3 regions of the Streptomyces sp. NBC_00390 genome follow, and region 2 is predicted to be linked to each of the others. Evidence: riboswitches for the same ligand, from Rfam matches in the RefSeq annotation. Region 2 holds a riboswitch; each other region holds the start of a gene.
The links. A riboswitch is a leader RNA that binds a small molecule or an ion and turns the genes downstream of it on or off. The one in region 2 is predicted to bind cobalamin.
Positions count from the first base shown of each region.

Region 1: linked by a shared signal. The riboswitch ahead of OHS70_RS26325 (prenyltransferase/squalene oxidase repeat-containing protein) and the one ahead of OHS70_RS28925 (cobalamin biosynthesis protein) in region 2 are both predicted to bind cobalamin.
Region 3: linked by a shared signal. The riboswitch ahead of cobN (cobaltochelatase subunit CobN) and the one ahead of OHS70_RS28925 (cobalamin biosynthesis protein) in region 2 are both predicted to bind cobalamin.

Region 1 is NZ_CP107945.1:5,974,275-5,979,005, reverse strand. It holds gene OHS70_RS26335 (AfsR/SARP family transcriptional regulator) at 1-1,268, shown strand, start outside; gene OHS70_RS26330 (MBL fold metallo-hydrolase) at 1,553-2,587, shown strand; cobalamin riboswitch at 2,638-2,797, shown strand; gene OHS70_RS26325 (prenyltransferase/squalene oxidase repeat-containing protein) at 2,872-4,104, shown strand; gene OHS70_RS26320 (SCO2322 family protein) at 4,104-4,731, shown strand, end outside.
Region 2 is NZ_CP107945.1:6,544,244-6,548,974, forward strand. It holds gene OHS70_RS28920 (cobyric acid synthase) at 1-220, opposite strand, end outside; gene OHS70_RS28925 (cobalamin biosynthesis protein) at 217-1,206, opposite strand; cobalamin riboswitch at 1,315-1,459, opposite strand; gene OHS70_RS28930 (hypothetical protein) at 1,642-1,863, opposite strand; gene OHS70_RS28935 (inorganic phosphate transporter) at 1,876-3,123, opposite strand; gene OHS70_RS28940 (class II aldolase/adducin family protein) at 3,369-4,043, shown strand; gene OHS70_RS28945 (alpha/beta hydrolase) at 4,564-4,731, shown strand, end outside.
Region 3 is NZ_CP107945.1:5,921,376-5,926,106, reverse strand. It holds gene OHS70_RS26095 (precorrin-8X methylmutase) at 1-468, opposite strand, end outside; gene OHS70_RS26090 (nitrite reductase) at 465-2,234, opposite strand; cobalamin riboswitch at 2,291-2,439, shown strand; gene cobN (cobaltochelatase subunit CobN) at 2,475-4,731, shown strand, end outside.

The DNA.
Region 1 (4,731 bases), 570 kb from region 2:
GCGTCGACGAGGCGGAGCTCGTGCTGGAGGAGCTGTACGACGCGAGCCTGGTGCTGCAACCCGGCCCCGGGCGGTATCGCCTCCACGACCTCGTGCGGGTCCACGCCCGGAAGCTGGCCGACGCCCGGCCCGAGGAGACGGCGCAGGCCCGCCGGCAGGTACTGGAGCTGTATGTGCAGGCGGGCCGGCTCACCGGTGACGACGGCCGGGCACCGGACGGGGCCCCGCAGCGGTTCGACTCCGCGCGGGACGCGGCGCGATGGCTCGACGGGGCGGGGCCGGACCTGGCGGACGTGCCGGGGTATGCGGTGGCGCACGGCGAGGACATTCTGGCGACACAGCTGGGGGTGGCGCTGCGGGACTACTTCCTCCACCACGACCGCTACGACGAGGGACGTGCGGCGCTGACGACGGCGCTGCAAGCCGCGGAGCGGACCGGGGACCCTGCGCTGCGGGTCCTGGTGACGGCGTCGCTCGGGCTGCTGGACTACCAACAGGGCCGGACCGCGCAGGGTGGGGACTGGTTCCGGCAGGGGCTGGAGTGCGCCCGCGAGAGCGGCGACGAGACATTGGCGGCCCAGCCTCTGCTCGGTCTGGCCATCCAGGACTTCCTGCCGGGGCGGTACGACGCGGTGGCGGCCACCACCGACGAGGTGCTGCCGGTCCTGGAACGGGCCGGCGACGAGTGGGGAGTGTCGCTGGCGCTGGCGATGCGGTCGATGAGCCGCTTCATGCGGGGGGAGGTGCAAACAGCGTTTGCCGACGCGCGGGCGGCGCTCGCCGCGGCGGAGCGCAACGGCCGCCCGATGCCGATCAGTCAGCGCCTGCTCTCCCTTGCGGACGGGCATGCGGCGCTCGGCGAACGGGCGGAGGCGCGGGCGGTGCTGCTGCGGGGTGAGGAACTGCTGCGTGAGGCCGGCGACCCGCTGTTGCTGGCGTTGACGCTGACACGGCTGGGATCGGTCGCGGACGACCTTGCGGAGGCGGAACGCCGCCATCGCCAGGCGCTGGCGCTGCACGCGGGCATCTCGCGGCGTTCGGAGCCGCACCGCACGCGGCTCGAGATGGAGATCCGCCGCCGCCTGGGTCAGTCGTACGCGGCGGCAGGAGCGGCGGCACGGGCACGACGGGAGTTCCGTGCGGCACTGGCCCTGGAGCGAGCGGCAGAACACCCGCAGCTGCAGGAGCAGTTACGGGCTTCGCTGGCGGAGGTGGACAGTGAGTGGGCCGGTGTCACCGGCGGGACGCCGGGCGTCACCGGCCGGTAACTGCGCGCAGGTTCCCGGCCGGTGCGGCCGAGGACCCGAATGGTGGAACTTCGACGGAGACTGCGGCAGGCCGGCCGGAGCCGGTTCACCCCTTGCGGACATTTCCGCAAGGGCTTCCCTGCGGCGCCCCCGCACGCCATCCTGACGGTGCATCAGTTCCACGTGACCACAGGGGGGCAACGGGCGTGCCGTCGACGAAGGACGAAGCGGGACACGAGCCGAGAGGCGAACGGACGAGCGCGCCGGAAGGCCGTTCCTCCACCACCCGGACGACCGACCCCCACGTGACCGACCACGGCGGTGGCGTGCGCTCCCTCCGGGTGCCCATTCCGGACAACCCCCTCGGGCACACCCTGGTCCATCTGCTCGACACCGACCGCGGACCCGTCCTCATCGACACCGGCTGGGACGACCCCGCGTCCTGGGACACCCTCACCGCCGGCCTGACCGCGTGCGGCACCTCGGTCGCCGAGGTCCACGGTGTCGTCGTCACCCACCACCACCCCGACCACCACGGCCTGTCCGGGCGGGTCCGGGAGGCGTCCGGCGCCTGGATCGCGATGCACGCCGCCGACGCCATGGTGGTGCGCCGCACCCGGGAGGCCGAGCCGGGGCTGTGGCTCGACTACCTGGCCGACAAGCTCACCCGCGCCGGCGCCCCCGAGGAGCACACCGCCCCGCTGCACGCCGCCCGCGCCGCCGGGCACACGGGCAGCCTCCCCGGGCTGCGCGCGGCCCTGCCCGACCGGGAGATCGTCCCTGGCGAGCTGCTCGGCCTCGCCGGCCGCAGGCTGCGCGCCCTATGGACCCCCGGCCACACCCCCGGCCATGTCTGCCTGCACCTCGAGGAGACCCATCCGGCCCGGCTCGCCGGCAACGGCCGGCTCTTCTCCGGCGACCATCTCCTCCCCGAGATCACCCCGCACATCGGCCTGTACGAGGACCCGGACGACGCCACCGTCACCGACCCCCTCGGCGACTACCTCGACTCGCTCGAGCGCATCGGCCGCCTCGCCCCCGCCGAGGTGCTCCCCGCGCACCAGCACGCCTTCACCGATGCGGCCGGCCGGGTCAGGGAGCTGCTCGTCCACCACGAGGAGCGCCTGGCCGGCCTGCTCGCCCTGCTGGCGCGGCCGCTCACCCCGTGGCAGGTCGCCGAGCGGATGGAGTGGAACCGGCCTTGGGACGAGATCCCCTACGGCTCGCGCAACATCGCGGTCTCGGAGGCGGAGGCCCATCTGCGCAGGCTCGTGAAGCTCGGCCGCGCGGAGGCGGTGCCGGGCAGCGCACCCGACCTGTACGTGGCGTCCGAACCGTGACCTTGCCCTGTGACCTGCGCCCCGCCGCCGCCCGGTGACCGGCCGGTACAGTAACCATGTCGTCATCATGCCCGTACGGGGGGAAGCCGGTGCAAATCCGGCACTGACCCGCAACCGTGAGCCGCCGTCACCGGCGGTGAGTCGGAATGCCTCGTACGCGTTCATGACCGGCTCGTGCCCACCGGGACCCGCCCGGTGGCCGGCACCGTCGAGGGATACGGAGCCGAGCCTGGTGCCTCAGTGTGCCTGCGCCCGGCCCTGAAGCAGGAGAGGCACCACCCGCCATGACCACCGTTCGCCGCTGCGCAGCAGCACTCGCCGTCTCCGCCGTGCTCGGACTGGCGGTGGTACCGGCCGCCTTCGCCGCGCCGAGCCCCACCCCGTCCGCCGCGCTGCCGTCCGGCCTGTACGGCACGGGCGACCCCACGTACGACGGTGTCTGGCGGCAGTCGCTGGCGCTGCTCGCCCAGGACACGGCCGGTTTCGTGCCCGCCGAGGCGGCCGTGGACTGGCTGACCGGGCAGCAGTGCGCGGACGGCGGCTTCCCCTCGTACCGTGCCGACGCGGCGAAGGCGTGCGACGCCAAGCTTCCGCTGGACACCAACGCGAGCGCCGCCGCCGTGCAGGCGCTCGCCGCGCTCGGCGGGCAGGACGCCGCCGTGGACAAGACGGTCGGCTGGCTGAAGTCCGTACAGAACAAGGACGGCGGCTGGGGCTACAACCCGGGCGGGGCCTCCGACGCGAACTCCACCTCCATCGTCATCGGCGCGCTCGCCGCGGCCGGTCTGGGGCCGGCCGACGTGACGTCGAAGGGCGGCAAGACTCCGTACGACGCGCTCCTGACGTTCGCCAAGCCGTGCGGCGGCAAGGACGGCGGGGCGTTCGTGTACCAGGTCAAGAGCCCCGGCATCGTCGCCGACTCCACCGCTGCCGCGGTGCTCGGCGCGCACGGCAAGGGCCTCGTCGTGACGGCGGGCACGAAGGACGGCAAGGGCACGGCCTGCGAGAAGGCGACGACGATCGAGGGCGCGGCCCACAACGGTGCGGCGTACCTCGCGAACGGGCTTGCCAAGACCGGGTACTTCAACACGCCGCCGATGCCGGGCGCCGAGGACTCGGCGCCCGAGCCGGACTTCGGGAACACGGCGGACGCGGTCGTCGCACTGACCGCACAGGGCCTGACCGAGCAGGCGAAGAAGCCGCTGACGTGGCTGGAGCAGAACGCTTCCGCCTGGGCCAAGGAGAGCGGCCCCGCCGCCTATGCCCAGCTGATCTTCGCGGCTCACGCGGCCGGCGCCGACCCGGCCGACTTCGGCGGCCAGAACCTGGTGACCGCGCTCAACGCGACGGGCCCCGCGCCGAAGAAGGCGTCGCCGTCGCCCGCCCCCTCCTCGCGTGACGAGAAGAAGGGTGAGGAGTCCGAGTCCCTGTCCATGTGGTGGATCGTGGGCGCGATCTTCGTCGCCAGTGTCGGCGCCGGCTTCCTGATCAGCGGCCGCAGGAAGCCGCGGCAGTGATGCGCACGCGTTTCCTGGTGCTCGTGCTCGGCGCCGTCCTCACGGTGCTGAGCGCTGCGCCCGCACAGGCGGCCGGCTACCGCTACTGGTCGTTCTGGCAGAGCAGCGGGGCGAAGTGGACGTACGCCACCGAGGGCCCGGCCACGGCGCAGCCCGCCGACGGGTCCGTGAACGGGTTCCGGTTCTCGGTGAGCGAGGACAGCGGGGACTCGGCGCAGCCGCGCCGGGGCCCGGACTTCGCGGCGATATGCGCGAAGACCCCGGCGAAGGCCGGCACGAAGCGGATCGCGCTCGTCATCGACCCCGGCACGGCGGGCGACGCCCCTCAGGGCGAGGCCCCGCCCGCGCTGCGCACGGCGTGCGCGCAGGTCGCAGACGGCGCGACGAGCGCGGAGGCGCTCGCGGCGGTGGCGAAACCGCTGCGCTACAACAGCCAGGCGCTGCTGTGCGCGATCTCCGGCTACCCGAAGTCGGGCTGCGGCGAGCAGGTCTCGGCGCAGGAGCCCCCGTCACGGGATGCGAAGGACGACTCGGGCGGCGGCCCGTCGCTCGGTGTCGTGGCGGGCATCGCGGCGGTACTGGGTCTGGGCGTGGCGGCACTGTGGCAGTCCCGCCGCCGGCGCACCC
Region 2 (4,731 bases):
CACGCGCGGCCTGGGCCTGCATGGCCTGGGCCCGCCCGATCTCCGCCCCCTCGCGGGTCACGAACGAATTGAGCGACATGTTCTGGCCCTTGAAGGGCGCGACCTTCACGCCCTGCCGTACCAGCCACCGGCAGATACCGGCGGTGACGACACTCTTGCCCGCGTCCGACGTGGTGCCCGCGACCAGCAGGCCCCCGCCTCTGCGTGCGCTCCCGCTCATCCCCGCCCCTTCCCGGCACCGCGGCGCCCCGCCCTCTCGGCGCGGGCGGCCGGCGCCGCTCCGTACGCCAGGCGGACGCCCGCGCCGACTGCGAGAGCCAGCACACCGACCCGCCGCGACAGCCGCACAGCCCGCTCGATGTCCGCGAACTCCACCGGCCGCCCGGAGCCGCCCAGCACCGGGCGGTGCTCGGTCCGGCCGCCGTACGACAGGGTCCCGCCCAGCCGTACGCCGAGCGCCCCGGCGAACGCCGCCTCGACCGGGCCCGCGTTGGGGCTCGGATGCTTCGCGGCGTCGGCCCGCCATGCCCGCACGGCTCCGCGCGGATCGCCGCCGGCGACGACCGCGAGCCCGGCGGTGAGCCGTGCCCCCGGCCAGCCGACCAGATCGTCCAGGCGCGCCGACGCCCACCCGAACCTGAGGTACCGCGGCGACTTGTGCCCCACCATCGCGTCCAGGGTGTTCACCGCCCGGAAGCCCACCAGGCCCGGCACTCCCGCGAGCGCGCCCCACACCAGGGCGCCGACGACCGCGTCGGAGGTGTTCTCGGCCACGGATTCGACCACGGCACGGGCGATCTGCTGCTCGTCCAGGGAGTGGGGATCGCGTCCGCACAGATGCGGCAGCCGCTCGCGCGCGACCTCTACGTCCCCGGCGGCGAGCGCGCCCCCGATGGCCCGCGCCTCGCGGCCGAGCGTGGTGCCGCCGACGACGGCCCAGGTGGCGGCGGCGGTCAGGGCGACGGACGCGGTACGGGAACGGCGCGCGGCCCGGGCTGCCAGCGCGCCCAGGGCGACGGCACCTCCGGCGCACACCGCGGTGTGCAGCGCGCCGCGGCCCCGGTGGTCACGCCACAGGACATGTTCGACGGCGCCCGCGGCGCGCCCGAAGGCGGCGACGGGGTGTCCCCGGCGGGGATCGCCGAGCAGCAGATCGACGACGAGGCCCGCGGTGGCGCCGTACACGAATACACGGTCGGCACGCATGGGTTCAGCGACCCCTTGCGCGGTGGATCTGCCCGCGGACGGACCGGGCGGACACGGCTGAACCGCAGCCAGACATGGCGATGAGTCCTCACTCAGGGTCCGCGCCCTGGTTCGACGTGACCGGCGGTGAGAGTTCCTGGCTCCCCGGGGACTGCTCCCCGGGTGACAGTGGCGGGACCGCGCCGGATTCGCACCGGACTTCCTCTGCTGCCGCCGTAGATGGCCCCGGCAGTCCACCACGCGCGCGAACGCCCGTCAACTCACCCTTGACCTGCGGCGGGACAGTGTGCCGAGCCCCACACCGGGCACTGCACCCCGCCCTGCACCGAACCTCGCGCCGAGGCGGGTGCCGGGGCATGCGCCGACGACGGAAAGGCCGGTCACGGTCCACCCGGGGGTGGACCGTGACCGGCCTTCACTGCACGTGCGCTGCCGTCAGCTGACGATCAGATAGATCCCGTACGCCACGGCCGCGGCGCAGAGTGCGAAGCAGGCGTAGGCGCCGGTGCGGGCCAGTGCCGCGGACCCGCCGCCGGAGGCCGCGGCCTCCTGCTTGCTCAGGCCCACGACGCCCAGGGTGAACAGGCCCACCAGAGCGACGGTGGCGAGGAGACTCACGCCGAAGACGGAGCCGAGAGCTGCCCAGTCGATTTTCATACTGCTGATTCCTTACACCGAGGCCGGGCTGCCGGCCGGCTCGGCCGGGGGAGCGGCCGGGGCGGGGATGGTGGTCTTGATGTCCTGCGCGGGGGTCCCCGCGGGGGGCGGGATGACGGCCGCGATGGCGGTGGTGACGACGCCCGCGGGCTCGTCGGCCTCGATGTCGTTGACGTTGTTGTGGTCGATGACCTGGCGGCGGGAGATGAACCAGATCGCGACACAGGAGGCGATCAGGAAGGCGGCGACGGTCGCGACACCCCAGTCACCCTGCTGGGTGACGAATTCCGAGCCCGCCGCGACGAGGCCTGCGGCCGGAAGGGTCAGACCCCAGGCGACGAACATCCGGGTCGCGGTGGACCAGCGGACGACCCCGCCCTTGCGGCCGAGGCCCGCGCCCATCACCGCGCCGGAGCACGAGTGCGTGGTCGACAGGGAGAAACCGAGGTTGGAGGAGGCGAGGATGACGCTGGCCGCGCTGGTCTGGGCGGCGAAGCCCTGCTGCGGCTGGAGGTCGGTGAGGCCCTTGCCCATGGTGCGGATGATGCGCCAGCCGCCGAGGTACGTGCCGAGCGCGATCGCGAGACCGGCGGAGACGATGACCCACAGCGGGGGGTTGGAACCCGGGGCGATCACATTGCCGGCGACGAGGGCCAGCGTGATGATGCCCATCGTCTTCTGGGCGTCGTTCGTGCCGTGCGCGAGGGAGACGAGACCGGCCGAGGTGATCTGGCCGGCGCGGTAGCCCTTGGCGGTGGCGCCGGCGTCGGCGTTCTTGCCGAGCTTGTACGTCAGCCGGGTGGCCACCATCGCGCCGATGCCCGCGACGAGCGGGGCGGCGATGGCCGGTATCAGCACCTTGGTGACGACGACGCTTCCGTTGACGCCACCGAAGCCGACCGATGCGACCGTGGCGCCGATCAGACCGCCCATGAGTGCGTGGGACGAGCTGGAGGGCAGACCGACCAGCCAGGTCATCAGATTCCAGAGAATGGCGCCGACGAGCGCCGCGAAGATGACTTCCGGCGTGATGCCTGAGTCGTCGACGAGACCGCTGGAGATCGTCTTGGCGACCTCCACCGACATGAAAGCACCGACGAGGTTGAGCACGGCGGACATGGCGACCGCCGTCTTGGGCTTCAGTGCGCCGGTCGAGATGGTCGTCGCCATCGCGTTGGCGGTGTCGTGGAAACCGTTCGTGAAATCGAACACGAGAGCTGTCACGATCACGATCGCGAGCAGCAGTGTGATGTGTTCCATTTAACCCAGGCAATCGTTTGACGTCATTGGCTGGCCGACCGTAGGCAACCTGGATGAACGGAAGGTGAACTGGGCCCGGCGGTGCAGTGTCCGCAAGTGAGTAGAAGTGGTTCCGCTTATGAAGGTGGGGCTCGGCTGCGGTCGCCGAAAGCCCGTGGAATCCGTTCGAAACGGGCCCCGTGCGGGCGATCGTGGTGCCCCGGTGCACGCCTCCGCCGGCTGCCGGTGACTGAGAGGATCGTCACATGACGGAACAGGGGCGGCAGGACGCGCAGGACGCGATCGACCGGGCATGGCGGGACCTCGTGACAACCGCCCGCAGGACGGCGGCCGAGGGTCTGGTGGTCGGCACCTCGGGCAATGTCTCGGTACGGGTCGGGGAGACCGTCCTTGTCACCCCGAGCGGGGTCCCCTACGACAGGCTCACCCCCGCGGACGCCGTCGGTGTCGATCTCGACGGCGGCCGGCTCTTCGGCGACCTGGCGCCCACCAGCGAGCTGCCGCTGCATCTTGAGGTGTACCGCCATACCGGCGCAGGCGCCGTGGTGCACACCCACGCCGTGCATGCCACCGCGGTCTCCACCCTCGTCCCCGAGCTCCCGACCATCCACTACATGACCGCCGCACTCGGCGGCCCCGTACGCGTCGCCCGCTACGCCCTGTACGGCACCGAGGAGCTCGCCCGGAACATGCGCGAGGCCCTGCGCGACCGCAGCGCGTGCCTGCTGCAGAACCACGGAACCGTCACCTACGGCGACTCCCTCGACCAGGCATACGACCGCACGGCCCAGCTGGAGTGGATGTGCCGCCTCTGGCTGACCGCGTCGTCCGTGCCGGGACTCTCGCCCACGCTGCTGTCCGAAGGGCAGCTGAATGAGGTGTCCGACCAGCTGAAGGGCTACGGCCAGCCCCGCCACTGACGGCGACCGGCCTCGCGTCGGGGGCCCTGGACCGAGGTGGGGACCGGTGCCGGCCGGTCCGGTGCCCGGCGACCATGACGCGGGGGCGGGGTGTGCCGGGCCGGGCCGGGTCGGGCCTGTTGCCGGAAGGGCCGGAGTCGGGAGGGCGTTCGCCGGAGGGGCCGGGGCGCTGTCGGCGGCCGCTGCTCCTGGCCGGGTCGGGGCGGTCTGTCGCCGGGAGGCGGCCTTGCGGCCTGCGCCCGCTCGCCGGAGAGGGGCGGGGCTTCTGTCGGTGACCGCCTCGCGGCCGGGTGCGCCTGGCCGGGTCGGGCCACTTGCCGGCAGGCGGCCTTGCGGCCGGTGGCGCTTGCCCGAGGGGGTGGGGGTGCGCCGGGTCCGTCGGCCAGGGGCGGCGGCACCGTGCAGAGGCCCGTCAAGCGGTACGCCGTCCGGCGCCGGCCCGGTGACCGCGGCCCACCCGTACGCCGTCCCGCACGCCCCTCCACTGGCAGCGTGGCCCGTGGCTGCCGACACTGGACGGGTGCGCGCGGCAACAGCGACGGCAGCGGCCGTCACCACTCTGCTCGGCGTCGGCGCGGCAGCGATAGCGGCCGGCCGCTACGCGAGCAACGCCGCGCTCAAGGCTCCGGTCGGGAAACCCCTGCCCGGTGACCCCCGGCTCACCGTGCACGAGACCGAAGGCGACCGC
Region 3 (4,731 bases), 620 kb from region 2:
TGCGCCCTCCTCGATCATCTCCAGGAGGCGGAAGAGGGCGGTGGGCGCATTGCCGACGGCGACGACGGAGCCTTCGAGGCGGTCGCGCCACAGTTCGAGGGCGGCGGCGCTGCGGGTGGTGCCCATCTGTGCGGCGAGTGCGGGGACCGACGGGTCGGAAAGGGTGCAGATCACGTCGTTGTCCGCGGGCAGCCGCTTGCGGGTGACGCCGCTGGCGACCATCTGCGCGTCGCACAGGATCGGCGCACCGGCCCGCAGCGCCTGGCGGGCCCGGATCACGACATCCGGGGAATGGGCGAGGTCGCGTACGAGATCGACCATCCCGCAGGCGTGGATCATGCGGACCGCGACCTGGGAGACCTCGGCGGGCAGGCCGGCGAGGTCCGCCTCGGCGCGGATGGTGGCAAAGGACCGGCGGTAGATCTCCGCGCCGTCCTTCTCGTACTCGAACACTGTGCTCTCGCTCACTTGGTGGGTCGGTGGGAGTCGTCGGGTGGGATGCGCCGCGCCGCCTCGAGGGCGTCGGCGAGTCGGGAGACGGGGACCGTGTGCCGCTCGGGCAACCGGGTTCCTCGTACGGAGATGTCGTAGCCGTCGCCGGTGGCCACCGCGTCCACCCAGACGCCGTGGGGGTGGCCGCAGCGCCGTTCGCAGCCGGACCAGTACACGGGCAGCCCGCCCGCCCCGGCGGCGGCGAAGGCGGCGGCGTCGGAGCGTACGTCGGCGAGGGACTTGGCACAGCCCGGCCGTCCCGTGCAGGCGCCGGTGCCGAGCCACGGGGAGTCGGCACCGGTGACGAGCCCGGCGCCGGCGAGGGCCCGTAGTTCGCGGTCGGCGTCCGGGGATACGAGTCCGGGGACGACGACGCCGCGCCACGGTGTCACACGCAACTCGCCCGTGCCGTACCGGTCGGCGGTGTCGGCGAGCATCCGCCACTGTGCGACGGTGAGCCGCCCGAGGGGGGCGAGGACGGAGAGCGCGACGGTGTCGCGGCCGCGGCGCACGAGGCCGGGCACGGGCACGGCCGGGGCGCCGGGACCGGTGGCGGAGGCCCTTCCGCCGACGCCGGTGACGTGGGGCGCCCTCGGGCCGGCGCTGTCTTCAGGGACGGTGACCGGTGCCGCGACGCCGGGATCTGCGCCCCTCGCGGCCGGGAGCGCCGTGCCGGCGGCGACCGGGACATCACCCGCTCGGGACGGGTCACCGCCGTCCGCGCCCGCCTCGGACCGGTTGTCCCCGTCCCCAACCGCGCACGCTCCGGACGGGTCACCACCGTCCACAACCGCTTGGGACCTGTTCCCGCGGCCCGCGCCCGTCTCGGACCGGTTGTCCCCGTCCGCGCACGCTCCGGACCGGCTGTCGCCGTCCGCAACCGCCTCGGACCGGTCACCGCCGTCCGCGCACGCGGCGTCCGTCGTGCCGCCGTGCTGCGCCCCCGCCCCCGCCGTCGTACCGCTTCCACCGCCGCGGGCCGGGTCCGCTCCCCCACCCGTCACGGGCCGGGCCGCGATCCCCGCTGCCGCCGCCCGCCGGGCCAGGTCAGCGGCCTCCACCACGTGCTCCGGCGGCAGTTCCCGTACCCGCCAGGCGCGCGTGCCGCTCGCGTCCACGGCGTCGAGGAATGCCTCGGCGGCGAGCAGCAGCGCGCGGGCGCCGTCCTCCGCCCGTACCCGCAGGCCTGCCTCCCCGGCCGTCACACGGACGTGTGACCCGTCCGGCTCTGCGAGCAACATCACATCCGCACCGAGCCCCGTGAGGTCCCCGCGGCCGTCGTCGAGCGCGAACAGGAAACGGCCCGACAGCTGTGCCGCCCGCTCGCTCGCGCACAGCAGCAGGTCCAGCTGCCGTACCAGCGGCTGCACATCGAGATGCCCTGCTTCGTCCAGCCCGGACAGCGGGGACGCGACCACATTGCGGATGCGCTCGTGGCGGGGCGCCGGCAGCAGGCCCGCCCCGTCCAGCAGCGCCGCCAACTCGCCCCCGCAGGAGGCGTTCAGGCCCCGCAGCTGGAGGTTGCCCCGGGAGGTGATGTCCAGCCCGCCGTCACCGAGCCGCTCGGCCGCGTCCGCCAGCGTGTACGCCTGCGCCGCGCTCAGCACGCCCGCGGGAATACGTACCCGCGCCAGCGCACCGTCGTCAGCGGTGTGCAGACGCAGGGCGCCGGGGCAGGCATCACCGCGGTCCCGTATGGGGGTTTCACCCAGGTCCGGGCGGTTCGAGGGGGCCGATGGCATGGCGGCGAGCATACCGACCATCACACAACCTTCCTGCTCCCGGCGGCGTGACGGCCCTTACTATGCTCTTCGGCGGGCCATGAGGCCCGTCACCGCCGAAGACGGCGTCAGGGGAGGAAGCCCGGTGAGATTCCGGCGCGGTCCCGCCACTGTGAACCCGGCAGCAGCCGGGTGAGCCAGGAACTCCCGCCGTCCTCCACCGCCCGGGGCGCGGAAACCCCGAGGAAGGCAAGACGCCGCATGATTCTGCTTCTGTCGACGTCCGACACCGACCTGCTCAGCGCACGTGCCGCGGGCGGCCCGGTCCCCTACCGGTTCGCGAACCCGGCGCGCCTCACGACCGAAGAACTGCCCGCCCTGCTGGAGGGCGCCGACCTCGTCGTCGTCCGCCTCCTCGGCGGACTGCGCGCCTGGCAGGACCGCATCGACGTGCTGCTCGCCCAGGACCGCCCGGTGGTCGTCCTCACCGGTGAACAGGCCCCCGACGCCCAGCTGATGGAGGCCTCCACGGTCCCCATCGGCATCGCGGCCGAGGCCCACGCCTATCTCGCCCACGGCGGCCCCGCGAACCTGGAGCAGCTGGCCCGCTTCCTGTCCGACACCGTGCTGCTCACCGGCCACGGCTTCGAACCGCCGGCCGCCGCGCCCACCTGGGGCCGGCTGCAGCGCACCCCGCGCAGCGAGAACACCGGCCCGCTGATCGCGGTGCTCTACTACCGGGCCCACCACATGAGCGGCAACACCGCCTTCGTGGACGCCCTGTGCGGCGCCGTCGAGGACGCCGGCGGTCGCGCCCTGCCGCTGTACGTGGCTTCCCTGCGCGCCCCCGAGCCCGAGCTGCTGGAGCAACTGCGGTCCGCCGACGCCCTGGTGACCACCGTGCTCGCGGCGGGCGGCACCCGTCCTGCCGACGCCTCCGCGGGCGGCGACGACGAGTCGTGGGACGCGGGCGCGCTGGCCTCCCTCGACGTACCGATCCTGCAGGCGCTGTGTCTGACCGGCTCGCGTTCGGTGTGGGCCGAGAACGACGAGGGCCTCTCCCCGCTGGACGCCGCGAGCCAGGTCGCCGTCCCCGAGTTCGACGGCCGTCTGATCACGGTGCCGTTCTCCTTCAAGGAGATCGACGAGGACGGGCTGCCCGCCTACGTGGCCGACCCCGAGCGGGCCGCCCGGGTCGCCGGAATCGCCGTACGCCACGCCCGGCTCCGCCACATCCCGAACCGCGAGAAGCGTCTCGCGCTCGTGCTGTCGGCGTACCCGACCAAGCACTCCCGTATCGGCAACGCGGTCGGTCTGGACACCCCCGCCTCCGCCGTGGCCCTGCTGCGCCGGCTGCGCGAGGAAGGCTACGACTTCGGCACCGATGAGGTGCCCGGCCTCGCGTCCGGTGACGGCGACGAGCTGATCCACGCGCTGATCGAGGCGGGCGGCCACGACCAGGACTGGCTCACCGACGAGCAGTTGGCGCGCAATCCGGTCCGCATCCCGGCGGCCGACTACAAGCGCTGGTACGCCGATCTGCCCGCCGAGCTGCGGGAGGCGGTCGAGGAGCACTGGGGTCCGGCGCCGGGCGAGATGTTCCTGGACCGCAGCCGCAACCCGGAGGGCGACATCGTCCTCGCGGCGCTGCGCCGCGGCAATCTGCTGATCCTCATCCAGCCGCCGCGCGGCTTCGGCGAGAACCCGATCGCGATCTACCACGATCCCGATCTGCCGCCCTCGCACCACTACTTGGCCGCCTATCGGTGGATCGCGGCGGCCGCGACGGACGGCGGTTTCGGCGCGGACGCCATGATCCACCTGGGCAAGCACGGCAACCTGGAGTGGCTGCCGGGCAAGAACGCGGGCCTGTCCGCGGCCTGCGCCCCCGACGCCGCGCTCGGCGACCTGCCGCTGATCTACCCCTTCCTGGTCAACGACCCGGGCGAGGGAACCCAGGCCAAGCGCCGGGTGCACGCGACGCTCGTCGACCACCTCGTGCCGCCGATGGCGCGTGCCGAGTCGTACGGCGACATCGCCCGGCTGGAGCAACTGCTGGACGAGTACGCGCAGATCTCGTCCATGGACCCGGCGAAACTGCCCGCGATCCGCGCACAGATCTGGACCCTGATCCAGGCGGCGAAGCTCGACCACGACCTGGGGCTCGACGACCGCCCGGACGACGACGGCTTCGACGACTTCCTGCTGCATGTCGACGGCTGGCTGTGCGAGGTCAAGGACGCGCAGATCCGCGACGGCCTGCATGTGCTGGGCGGCGCCCCGACCGGGCCCGAGCGGGTCAACCTGGTCCTGTCCATCCTGCGCGCCCGCCAGATCTGGGGCGGTACGCAGTCCCTGCTCGGGCTGCGCGAGGCGCTGGGCCTGGACGAGTCGGCGGCGACGCGGGTCGCGGCGGACACGGTCGAGGAACAGGCCCGTGCCCTGGTCGAGGCCATGGAGGCCGCGGACTGGGACCCGGCGGCGGTCCCGGCGGAGGACGGCGACCAGGTCGCCGCGA